DNA from 3 places in the Brevibacillus sp. FSL L8-0520 genome. Region 1 is predicted to be linked to each of the others. Evidence: a T-box and tRNA genes for the amino acid it is inferred to sense, from the RefSeq annotation. Region 1 holds a T-box; the other regions hold tRNA genes.
What was found. A T-box is a leader RNA that pairs with one kind of tRNA and senses whether it is charged. The one in region 1 lies ahead of argS (arginine--tRNA ligase), so its partner is inferred to be a tRNA-Arg.
Positions count from the first base shown of each region.

Region 2: it encodes a tRNA-Arg, which carries the amino acid that the T-box ahead of argS (arginine--tRNA ligase) is inferred to sense. The anticodon was not compared.
Region 3: it encodes a tRNA-Arg, which carries the amino acid that the T-box ahead of argS (arginine--tRNA ligase) is inferred to sense. The anticodon was not compared.

Region 1 covers NZ_CP150171.1:2,195,354-2,199,550, forward strand. Annotated here, with positions in the region: gene NSQ24_RS10910 (hypothetical protein) at 7-405, shown strand; gene argS (arginine--tRNA ligase) at 607-2,322, opposite strand; T-box leader at 2,380-2,628, opposite strand; gene NSQ24_RS10920 (hypothetical protein) at 2,671-3,150, opposite strand; gene NSQ24_RS10925 (AraC family transcriptional regulator) at 3,247-4,107, opposite strand.
Region 2 covers NZ_CP150171.1:4,739,011-4,743,207, forward strand. Annotated here, with positions in the region: gene NSQ24_RS23210 (iron ABC transporter permease) at 1-852, opposite strand, end outside; gene NSQ24_RS23215 (iron-siderophore ABC transporter substrate-binding protein) at 1,026-2,021, shown strand; tRNA gene NSQ24_RS23220 (tRNA-Arg) at 2,175-2,249, shown strand; gene NSQ24_RS23225 (hypothetical protein) at 2,790-3,245, shown strand; gene NSQ24_RS23230 (hypothetical protein) at 3,395-3,745, shown strand; gene NSQ24_RS23235 (DUF4023 domain-containing protein) at 3,899-4,036, shown strand; gene NSQ24_RS23240 (hypothetical protein) at 4,102-4,197, opposite strand, start outside.
Region 3 covers NZ_CP150171.1:34,064-38,260, reverse strand. Annotated here, with positions in the region: gene istA (IS21 family transposase) at 1-411, shown strand, start outside; gene istB (IS21-like element helper ATPase IstB) at 408-1,187, shown strand; tRNA gene NSQ24_RS00150 (tRNA-Arg) at 1,838-1,914, opposite strand; gene aceA (isocitrate lyase) at 2,026-3,306, opposite strand; gene aceB (malate synthase A) at 3,325-4,197, opposite strand, start outside.

The sequences.
Region 1 (4,197 bases):
ACATACGTGAAAAGACGAGTGAAAGTAACAATCGAAGATTTTTCTTCCCTGCAGGAAAACCTGAACAATCCCGAAGAGCTCGCCCTCTACCAGGGAGCCAACGGACATACATACGATGCGGAAATTGAGCACGATGGCTATGCCATCATTGATGTGACCGAGGATGACTATATCGAGCTTGCCCCCGGCGAATATCAGATCATGATCGAAGAGTGGACCAAGGCAGGGAATATCGGAGACTGCACACTGGAAACCAAATCCGACCCGGCCGATGACAAGGCGATGCTGTACCGCCTCGTGGATGCGTCCGGAAATGAAAAGGAACAGCCGGTGTCGCTCTCCAAACAAGTCGTCGAGCTTCTGGGCAAGACTTGGTTTGGGAAAAATGCAAAGAAAGAAGAATAAAAAAGCAGCGTAGGCCGATCAAAGACATGCACTGTTAAAAGGGGCGGGTACGTTTACAAGTTCCGGACCAGCCCCGCGACAAGACTCCTGACAAGCCGGATGGAAGGCTAGCACCGGATGGAAGGCCGGCAATCGAAAAAAAACCGCCGACGCATTGCATGGGACTGATCCCATAATGCATCGGCGGTTTTGCTTGTTTTCTTACATTTCTTCCGGTGCTGCGAGTCCGAGAATGCGGAGCCCTTCCTTCAAGACCGTAACAACAGCCGCTACGAGCTGGAGACGCGCATTTTTCACAGCGTCCTCCTCGGCCAGGATGCGGACGTTTGCGTAGAACTTGTTGAAGGCCTGCGCGAGGTCGATCACGTACTTCCCGATTTGCGAAGGATCAAAGCCGTTGGCAGCGCGGTCTATCACTTCCGGGAATGCATTCAGAAGCGTAACGACTGCCCAGGCTTCCTTGCTGTCCAGCGCATCCTGAGGCAAGCTTACCGCTGCGGACGGTACATAGCCGCCTTTTCTCAGCAGGGAGCAAGCGCGTGCGTGCGTGTATTGGACGTAAGGACCGGTTTCGCCTTCAAAGGTGAGCATCTCTTCCCAGGAGAAATTGATGTCATTGAGACGATAGTTTTTCAAGTCGTGGAAGATGACGGCCCCGACGCCGACCTGGCGGGCGACTTCTTCCTTGTTGGCGAGACCAGGATTCTTTTCCTCGATCACTTTCTTGACGTCTTCGATCGCCTGGGACAGCACTTCTTCCAGCAGGACGACCTTGCCCTTGCGCGTGGACATTTTCTTGCCGTCCTTCAGCATCATGCCAAACGGAATGTGATGCATTTCCTTTGCCCACTCAAAGCCCATTTTCTCCAGTACCTTGTAGAGCTGTTGGAAGTGAAGGCGTTGCTCGTTTCCGACGACATAGAGCGCTTTGGCGAAGTCGTAGGTTTCATGGCGGTAGAGGGCAGCAGCAAGGTCACGCGTCGCGTACAGCGTGGCGCCGTCCGATTTTTTGATCAGGCTTGGCGGCATGTCGTATTCATCCAGCGTCACGACCATGGCGCCGTCCGATTCCGTCAGCAGGCCTTTTTCCTCCAGCATGGCGACGACGCGATCCATCTTGTCGTTGTAAAATGCTTCGCCGTGTGTCGAGTCGAAGGAAACGTTCATCAGATCGTAAATCTTCATGAACTCCTTCAGAGATTCATCGCGGAACCACTGCCACAGGTGGAGCGCTTCTGCGTCTCCGTCCTCCAGCTTTTTAAACCACTCGCGCCCTTGATCCTCCAAAGACGGATCGTTCTCCGCTTCTTCGTGGAAGCGCACATAGAGGCTGAGCAGTTCTTTGATCGGCTCCGCTTTTACTTTTGCTTCGTCGCCCCACAGGCGATACGCCACGATCAGCTTGCCGAACTGCGTGCCCCAGTCGCCCAGATGGTTGATGCGGACCGGCTGGTAACCGTGTTTTTCCATGATGTTGGCAATCGCGTTTCCGATCACGGTAGAGCGAAGATGCCCCATGGAAAACGGCTTGGCGATGTTGGGAGAAGAAAGATCGATCGGAACCTTCCGCCCTTTGCCGATGTCGCGGCTGCCGTAAGCGGCTCCTGCGGAGAGGATGGTGCCTACTACCTCTGCTGCGACACTTTGCTGATCGAGAAAAATATTGACGTACGGGCCAGCTGCCTGGACTTCGCGAACCGGCGTACCCGAGATAAGCGGGGCAAGCTCGGCTGCAATCACAGGAGGCGCTTTGCGAAGTGCCTTTGCCAGTTGAAAGCAAGGGAAGGCGATATCGCCCATGGCCGGATTCGGAGGCGTCTCCAGCATGTTGCGCACTTGCTCGGCCCCCAGCGTATCTACGCCTTGCTTGGAAAGGGCTGCAGAAATCATCTCAGCCACTTGATGCTTGTAACTCATAGTGATGCAAACTCCCTTCATCATGAAAAATAAAAAAACCTCTGCGTCTCTGATTGATCAAGAGACGAGAGGTATTCTCCCGCGGTGCCACTCTTTTTGCCATGCAGCCTTTACATTTCGGGCAGCACAGCCGCTTTGTTCTGCGATAACGGGCAGACCCGGCTGCCTTACTTGCTCCAGAGATAAACCGGGCAATCAGACAGCATCTCCGAGGTGCGATTCCTGCCGCCATCCTGCACCGGGCTTACACCATCCCCGGCTCGCTTGGGCATTTTGACGGAGTACTTTCCTCATCATCGATCCTTTATGATTCATCCATTATAGCGAAAAGGATGCGGCTTTCGCAACTCAATCATCCGCTTTTTTTATGATCGCATCGAGATCGCGAAACAGGTCGCGGGTCAGCGATTCTTTGTCTTCGGCAGCATTCCATTGCTGCTTGAACTGCTGCAGCTTCTCGAGCAAAGCCAACTCCGCCTCCGCGTCCTTTTCCAGATCGTGATTTTCACTCGGGTCGAATGGCATCAGCCGCTCATCCGTGCCGCTGCGAAGATAGGCGGTTTTCCAGTTGTCCGGAAACTGATAAGCCTGCTCTCCGAACAGAATCGCGAGAACATCGTCCGATTCAAGCGGCAGGAAGTGGTCGAATTCGTCGCGCCTGCCCCCTTCGGACAGATTGATATGTGTAAAGGAATACCGGAGATAGTGTTGGCCATTTTCGCTGTCTTTCACGACAGAATATGTCTCGAAGTCGGTTTGTTCCAGTTCTTTTACCGTTTCGATACGCGATAGGAATTCGTGCTTGTCACAAGGGTGTAGTGGATCCAAAGCGTTTCGCTCCTTTGCTTGGCTTCGACCTCATCATAGCAAAAGGGGCATGGATTGACAATGAGCGGGGACAGCGGGCGGACTGGAGCTGGAACACTAGTCGATCGGTATGTAAATTTTTATTTTCATTTGATCCGGGTACACGGACTGGCGGACATCGGTTATTTCAAAATCAGGTCCTTCTCTTCGCTCGTAGTTGGAATTCGGAAGCCAGGTGCCGTAAATATAGGTTCTTGTATTTTGGACAGAGCCGATCACCCTGAATTCGGCGTATTTCCCTGCCGGAAGCAGACAGTGGACAAAGCCATCCTCCAGCTCGCCATCCAAGTTTTTTACCTCTTCGCCGACGATGAACGTAAAGTCGCCGTTATCCTGGAAATCGCACGAAATGCCGTATGCCATGTCAGGGGCGGCTTTGTTGGGAATCCGCATATAGTGTCCATTCCTTCCGAAATCGGCATAGAAGCGGGGAATGTCCTCAAAGTAGCGTTTGTTGTTCAGATTTGTCTTGTAGGCGTACCCGACGATGGCAATGCTGTTTAATTGCACAATGTTTGGTTTGTTCATGCTTATTTCTCCCTTTGCTCGTTTTTGATCATCCAAAAAATCCAGCTTCTTTTGCAGGAAAATAGGTATGTTCGCCTTTCGGAACTTGGCCGGGGTGATGCCGAAAGTAGCTTCAAAAGCACGGGTAAACGCCTCCTGGGAGCCGTACTGGCAGGCGATAGCCAGATCAAGGATGCTTGTTTGCGTCTGTTTCAACAAAACGGCGGCCTCGCTCAGCCTTCTTTTTCGTATGTACTCGTGAACCGAAAAACCGGAGATCGCTTGAAACAGCCGTTGAAAATGAAAGGCGGAAAAACAGGCTTCCGCGGCAATATCCGCGATATTCACCTCCTCTTGAAGATGCTTTTCGATAAATTCGATTGCGCATTGAATCCGCTCGTAGTGATCCATACCTGCCTCCATTTCCCAGATGTGCTACTCCTATTGTACAGCCGGGAAGACGATGTTTTTTGATAATCTGTGCCGATTTGGCAAGTGATT
Region 2 (4,197 bases), 2.5 Mb from region 1:
GATCCAACGATAATCATAGCCGATCAGATACCGGCAAATGTGCGGGATGATGATACCGACAAAGCCGATCGGACCGGCAAGAGCCACTGCGCCTCCTGCGAGAAGAACCACTACCAGCACGATACCTGCCTTGACCCAGACAATTTTTTGCCCCAGGCTTTTGGCCACATCATCCCCCAAAGACATCAGGTTTAAGGACCCTGCCAGCATCCAGGCAATGATCCACCCGCATACCAGATAGGGAACGATCAGCAGGGCGTGGCGCAAATCGCGTCCCGACACAGATCCAATCAACCAGTTAAGGGCTTCTTCAAGCGCCATGTTGTCTATGAGCATGAGCAGCGATGTCAGCGACGAGGCAAACGCAGCGACTGCCGCGCCGGAAAGGGTCACTTTTACCGGCGACATCCCTCCCCGTCCGGCTGATCCAAGCATGTAGACCATGACAGCCGTCAAGCTTGCTCCGATAAAGCCAACCCACATCAGCTCGGTAAACGAAAACACGGGACCGAAGAGAAACAGGGACAACACGATCATGAAAGCTGCACCGGAGTTGATTCCAAATATAGAGGGGGAGGCAAGCGGATTGCGGGTGAGTGCCTGCAAAAGAGCCCCCGCTACCGCCAGACTCCCCCCGACAAATGCGGCGACGATCGCCCGGGGCACTCGCGCATTTTTGATGATCAAATGCTCATTGCTTCCATTGAAACTGACATAGGCCTCCACCGCCGTCGAAAAACGGAAATTTTGCAGGCCGAGCAAGATACTCGCAACGACGGCCACGATCAGCACCGCAACGGCTGCGACCAGTACGACAGATTTTTGGATTCGGCTGGACAAGAGAAATGGCACACGTATTCCCTACTTTCCCCAATTGCATTGGTAACATTTTAGTATCCCTTTCACCTTCTAGTCAATGAAAATGATAATTATTATCAAAAAACTGTTGACACCTATTTTCCAAATACAGTATGTTGTCTACAATGATAATCACTATCAATCAGGAGGTTTTCATCATGTCGGCAATTCACAAGCCATCGTGGCAGCTTTTGATCGCAGCAGCATTGTCTCTCATGCTTTTGGTCACGGGCTGCAGCGGCGGCCAAAACAACACGGGCAGCCAACCGGCGCAATCTCAGGGCCAGGACCAGGCTGCAGCCACTGACACCAAGAGCGACATCCGGAAAGTAAAACACGCGATGGGAGAAGCCGAGATCAAAGGTACCCCGGAGCGCGTCGTTGTCCTGACCAGCGAGGGGACAGAAGCCCTGCTCGGTCTGGGTGTCAAACCTGTAGGCGCTGTGCAGTCCCCGCGCGGAAATCCGTGGCATGACCATATTAAAGACAAAATGCAGGATGTAACCGTACTGGGCGATGAGGCGCAGCCAAACATCGAACTGATCGCGAGCCTCAAACCAGATCTGATCCTGGGCAACAAGGTCCGCCATGAAAAAGTATATTCGCAGTTGTCCGGCATTGCCCCGACGGTATTCTCCGAGGATCTGGCGGGCAAATGGAAGCCCAACTTCATGCTGTATGCCGAAGCCCTTGGCAAAAAAGCCGACGGTGAAAAGCTCCTGGCCGACTTTGACAAAAAGGTAGAAGAGGCGAAAGCAAAGCTGGGCGACAAAACAAAAGCCAAAGTATCATTGATCCGCTTTCAGCCAGGGAAAATCCGTCTTTACATGAAGGATACCTTTGCAGGCGTCATGCTGAGCCAGCTGGGCTTTGCCCGTCCGGCCTCTCAGGATAAGGATGAATTCATGCAAGTGATCGCAAAGGAACAACTGGCTGATGCCGACGGCGATGTGCTGTTTTACTGGGTATCGGATCATGGAGAAAAGAAAGAAGGCTCCAAATATAGAGAAGAAGTGATGAACGACCCGCTCTGGAAAAACCTCAATGTCGTGAAAAACAACAAAGTGTTTGAAGTCAACGACGTCGTGTGGAACATCGGGGGCAGCATTTTGTCAGCCGAACTGTTGCTGGACGATATTTTGAAGCGCTTTGATGTAAAATAACACACACTCGACAGAGCAGTATGGGCCCACCCCTGCTGCTCTGTAAGCTTGTACATGGAACCATTTCCCCTTCGTGCATCCCAACATCCGGGTTGCAATTTTTTCATTTGCATCTGTCCGCCTTATCTTTTATAATTTAAGTTATCCTATTATGCGCCCGTAGCTCAGTGGATAGAGCAGCGGTCTCCGGAACCGCGTGCGGAGGTTCGACTCCTCTCGGGCGTACCATACTGACTTTAAACGACGATATGACGGGATTCTGGCGGTGATTTGCCGGACGGACTGGCGAGCAAATCGGCAAAACCGTTCCCCTGCACCGTGTACCCCATACCCGTTATGTACTCGTTCCTGATATGTGCAAGCCTCCGTTACATGAAACGGAGGCTTTTATTATGCAAAAACGACCGTGGACAGCGCTAATACATAGTGCCGCTACGGAAGCACCTAAAAGAGTTACGATTGATGCTGCGTTTTTACTGGCTCCCCCAACGTTAGCCTCACGTTCGACTTTGTTCGACTTTGTTAACCTCACGTTCGACTTCGTTATACTCCGCGCTGCACACCGTTTCATCCTTCAATAAAGTCGTCATATACCGATCGACCTCCGAATTTTATTGCGCTCGAATGCGCCGTCATAGAGATTGCCGTTCTAGGAAGGCGGGTGTGCGGCTTTTTCTTTACATTTTTTACCATAAACCTATTTGCTTTTGAGAAACAAAGGTTTACAATTCATTTTGAATTTACATTATTTAGAAGTGATGTTTTATTATGGTTCTTAAAAAATTGAAGAAAACCACTCTGCTGCTAGCCTCTTTAATGGCAATTACTTCGCTTGTACCTTCCATTTCCTTTGCCAAAACCGAGGCAACCGCATCTGCCCAGGGCAATAACCGGCCTTACGTGAGCATCACCACCCCTGCTTCAAACAAAGAGTACAGCCCGACCATCTACTATAATGAGCAGCCAAAAATAACGTGGGTCCAATCTGATCCAGATGACAACACCGTATTTAGTACATTCTGGGTTCTTGTCTATGATAAAAACGGCAGTATTTATAGCTCTGGTGTACTGCCCCAAAACACAAGCAGCAATACGCAGTCCTTCGAAATTCCCGTTTCACTGCCTAGAAATGAAACGCTTGGTGTATCAGTAGGTGTCCAAGACGAATCTGGAAACTGGAATTGGGGAGCTGATGTGCACTATATGTACATCCAAACTCCGTAATCTATTTTGGCGCCTGTTGAGCATTCCAACGGGCATCGTCATCTTACTAATACTGAATAACTTCGATAGGCGTCGTTTGCAGCGAAAAGCGTTTTGTATATGGAATTTACAGTATTGTTCGTTCATTTGAAATAAAGGAGCGGGTCTTGATGAAGAAAATGAACCTTATCAGGTCAGGTTTGCTGGCCATTCCCTTGCTTTTGGCAGGACAAGCTGCGGCTAATGCCGAAGCCTTGATCGCCCCATCGCAAGCTGCAGTCGGCGTGGCAAGCGTTACTGAAGTCAATGTGAACCTGGATCTCTATCAAAATCCTATTTACGATAGTCTTCCCAGCGGCCCCAATTACACACACTACATCTCCTACGAGTCAAAACCGGGCGGGATCAGCATCGACTCCCGGGGTCGAGTGATTGCCTCTTCCACAGGCTACTACAAGGTAGATGTTTACTATAGCGGTATGCTTGTTTATACATTCAACTTCAATGTAGGTCCTATGTAAACATTCGCTTGGGACTAACAAAACAAAGCCGATCATCCTTTTTCTGCAAGGATGTCGGCTTTTCATAATAGGCGTTAACTGGAGAGCCGTAAATGTTTCCTGACCAATTGGGCCATAGTAAGAAAGCGTGATGCCAATTTTGGGAGGTGCCGCATGGATTTTACCAAGATGAGCACAAAGGAGTTCGTCGGAAAAGTTCACGAAGCGCAGGCCCATGCTCAGGAGAACAAGGAGCACAATGGCTACGGCCACCCGGAAAAACGTCTCCCCAGCAAACAGCGCATCCGCTAAAAAACGCCCTGGAGATTGCTCCTCTCCAGGGCGTTTCCTTATGCTCCCTCTCAAGGCCTGACCTGCTACTGCGGGTCTTGCCTGTTCAGGTTTTTGTCCTTTTCGGACTTTTGCTTTTGGGACGTTTGCTTTTGGGACGTTTGCGATTTGCTGCTGTGTCC
Region 3 (4,197 bases), 2.2 Mb from region 1:
AAACCAGTAGATCGATGGAAACACGAACAGTTGAAGCCACTTAACCCGATCCCATTCGAAGAGGTAGAACGCCATACTCGAAGAGTATCGAATGATTCACTCGTTTCTTACGGAGGAAGCCGGTATTCAGTCCCCTATGTTTATGTAGGTCATACGGTAGAAGTACAAGATCTCCAGAATGGCCATATCCGGATCTATCAGGGCAACATGATCATCGCTGAACATCCTAAAGCTACTCGTACCAAGCAAGTCATAACCAATAAAAAACACTTCGAGGGGATTCAAAACCAAATTGGCGCGAAGGCTCCCCAACCTATGCCGCGTTTGGTTCCCAATCCAAGCCCCGAAGTGGTGGAACGTGATTTGTCTGTCTATGAGCAGTTTGCTGACGAGGAGGTAATCGTACAATGATACTCCAGGCCCGTTTAGAAGAAGCCTTTGTACAGATGGGATGGGTACGAATCCCGGAAATTATTCACCACCACGCAGAAGAAGCTGCTGCTCAGAATATATCGTATTTGGAGTTCTTGGACAAGCTTTTGCAAGAAGAAATCATGGCCAAGAGGGATCGGTTTATCCGCATGAAAACGCGATTGGCTCATTTACCCTACCATAAAACGTTGGAGCAATTCGATTTCAGTTTCCAGCCCTCCATTGATGAAAGACGGATTCGTGATTTGGCAACCCTCCGGTTTGTACAACAACAAGAGAATCTCATTTTACTTGGTCCGCCAGGGGTCGGCAAGACTCACTTGTCTGTTGCTTTGGCTCTCGAAGCTATCAAACAAGGGTTGACGGTTTACTTTACAACTGCTCATGATTTGGTTCAGACGCTCCAGATTGCTCATCAAAACAATAGCATCAAACAAAAAATGCGAGCATTTATAAAACCGAATGTACTCATCATTGATGAAATTGGATATCGCAAAATGGATGAAACCGCAGCTCACTTTTTCTTTCAAATTGTATCAGAACGTTATGAATCCGGCTCAATTATCCTTACTTCGAACAAATCCTATGGTTCGTGGGGAGAGATATTTGGGGATACAGTACTTGCTACAGCCATCCTTGATCGATTATTGCATCACTCCCACACGATCAACATTAAAGGGGAAAGTTATCGCATAAAGGAGAAGAAAAAAGCAGGTTTCTTTCGACCCGAGTCAACCGAAGATAAAACAGAATAAACGGAATTTTGGTCGCCACCCGCCCCCCTCAGAGGGGGCATCATTCAGACAAACCTATTGCCTATAATGGGGAAAATTCGAGTGCAGATAATGGGGAATTTTCATTTGCAGTTGACATACATAACCGCTCTACATCTAAGTCACTTTACATCTTTTAAATTTCCAATAGCGTTCGAGGGTGGTATCATTTCTCCGACGATTATAAAACCGATCCATATATTTGGCTTTCGCAACTAGTCTTTACATCGGGTGGACAGTTCCTTTCTAAGTATCCAATCAATCACACCAAAGTTTTCGGTTATACCAATATTTAAGTTGAAAGAATCGGTCCAAGGTATCTAATGTTGACAGTAAAGCTAAACAACCAACTGGAGATATCATAATGAAGAATAATCATAGACTATTACATCCGTAGGAGGGCTTAAATTACCGGTTATGTTTGTCTTCCGTAGACAGGGATACTTGTATTTTATCAGTTGTTCCGGTATCTTCTACAAATTACATCCTTTCGGGTTCAGCCGTTCAGTTGTAATGTACCAACATGCACTTTAGTTTAATAAAAGTTTGTAAAATGTTTGCAAACAGGCACTTACAGAAGAATGGCGCGGTTAGCCATCCGACTAAGACCCGCGCCATTTCTACTTTTCCAATGGCGTCCCCGAGAGGATTCGAACCTCCGACCTACAGTTTAGGAAACTGACGCTCTATCCTGCTGAGCTACGGGGACATATTCGTTTACACTCCTTCTATTATAGGGCGATTTCGCGCATTTTGCAAACGAAGGACCAGAGAGCTTATCCCTGGTCCTTTCCCTTTTTATTTACTTTAATTAAACACCTTAATGGTGAGTAAACTGCTCTTCCTCAGTAGAACCAGTCAATGCCGTCGTCGACGATGTGCCTCCTGCAATTACCTGCGCGACCTCATCAAAATACCCGGTGCCTACCTCCCGCTGGTGGCGCGTAGCCGTGTAGCCGTACGCCTCGCTCGCAAACTCCGCTTGCTGCAGCTCAGAGTAAGCAGCCATGCCGCGGTCGCGATAGCCCCGTGCCAGTTCAAACATGCTGTAGTTGAGGGCGTGGAAGCCGGCCAGCGTGACAAACTGGAACTTGTAGCCCATATCGCCCAGCTCGTTTTGGAAACGGGCGATGTCTGCTTCATCCAGCTTCTTCTTCCAGTTGAAGGACGGCGAGCAGTTGTAAGCCAGCAATTTGCCAGGGTATTTGGCGTGAATCGCTTCGGCAAAACGGCGTGCTTCCTCGAGGTTCGGCTCAGACGTTTCGCACCAGATCAAATCGGCGTATGGAGCATAGCTGAGTCCGCGGGCGATCGCGGCATCGAGTCCGCCTCTCATTCGGAAGAAGCCCTCTGGTGTCCGCTCCCCGGTCAAAAACGGCTTGTCGCTGTCGTCGATGTCACTTGTGATCAAAAACGCTCCGTTTGCATCGGTCCGGGCTACGATCACGGTCGGCACACCCATGACATCCGCCGCGAAACGGGCCGCTACCAGGTTGCGAATGGCCGCCTGTGTCGGAATCAGTACCTTGCCGCCCATATGGCCGCATTTTTTCTCTGATGCGAGCTGATCCTCAAAGTGTACACCCGATGCTCCCGCTTCGATCATGCCTTTCATCAGCTCAAAGACGTTGAGCGGTCCGCCAAAGCCGGCTTCCGCATCTGCCACGATGGGTGCAAACCAATAGGTGTCGCCCGTCCCTTCGGACTGTTGGATCTGATCTGCCCGCTGCAGTGCCTGATTGATCCGTTTGACCACCTGTGGGACACTGTTTGCCGGGTACAGGCTCTGGTCCGGGTACATCTGTCCGGCCAGATTGGCGTCGGCGGCTACTTGCCAGCCGCTTAGATAGATGGCTTTCAATCCCGCTTTTACTTGCTGGATCGCCTGATTCCCGGTCAAAGCGCCAAGCGCCTTGATGTGATGCTCCGTGTTGAGCAACTGCCACAGCCGCTCTGCCCCGATCCGGGCAAGCGTATGCTCGATTTGGACCGAGCCCCGCAGTCTGACTACATCTTCCGCCGTATACGGACGCTGCACCCCTTTAAACCGGTCTGTCTTCCAGCTTTCCTCTAATTGTCGAATAGCCTCTTGTTTGTTCATTTCTCCCACTCCCTTTTTTTAATCAAGATAGGCATAGCCTGGAACGGTCAAAAACTCGGAAAACTCGTCGGCCGTCACCAGCTGGAGGAACAATTCCCCTGCCAGCTTGTATTTGCCGGTTTCGTACCGTTCCTGGCCGATTTGCTGTTTCAAGGTTTGCAGCTCTTCGCTCAGCCACTGGGTGACCAAAGCAGTCGTAATCTTACGGCCATCCGGCAAAACACCCCGGCGGTGCTTGATCCATTGCCACACCTGAGCGCGGGAAATTTCCGCTGTTGCGGCGTCTTCCATCAGGTTGTTGATCGGCACGGCGCCATAGCCGCGAAGCCATGCCTCGATGTACTGAATCCCTACCCTGATGTTGGTGCGGACTCCTTCTTCGGTGATCTGGCCTTCCGGTACGGCCAGCAGGTCAGCGGCAGTTACATGGACGTCCTCGCGCTTATACCAGATCTGGTTTGCTTCCGGCATCAGGCGATTAAAGACTTCCATCGCCACCGGAACCAGTCCGGGGTGGGCCACCCAGCTTCCATCGTGTCCGTCGTACGCCTCCCGCTCTTTGTCTGCTTTCACTTTTGCCAGCGCTTCCTCGTTTTTTGCCGGGTCGTTTTTTACCGGAATTTGTGCGGCCATCCCGCCGATGCATGGTGCTCCCCGCCTGTGGCAGGTCTTGACCGCCAGTGTCGTGTACGCCCGCATAAAGGGCACCGTCATAGTCACCGTTGACCGGTCAGGCACAATCACATCGGGCCGGTTCCGCAGCTTTTTGATGTAGCTGAAGATGTAATCCCAGCGGCCGCAGTTTAGCCCTGCACTGTGTTCTCTCAGCTCGTACAGGATTTCTTCCATTTCAAAGGCGGCCAAAATCGTCTCGATCAAAACCGTTGCCTT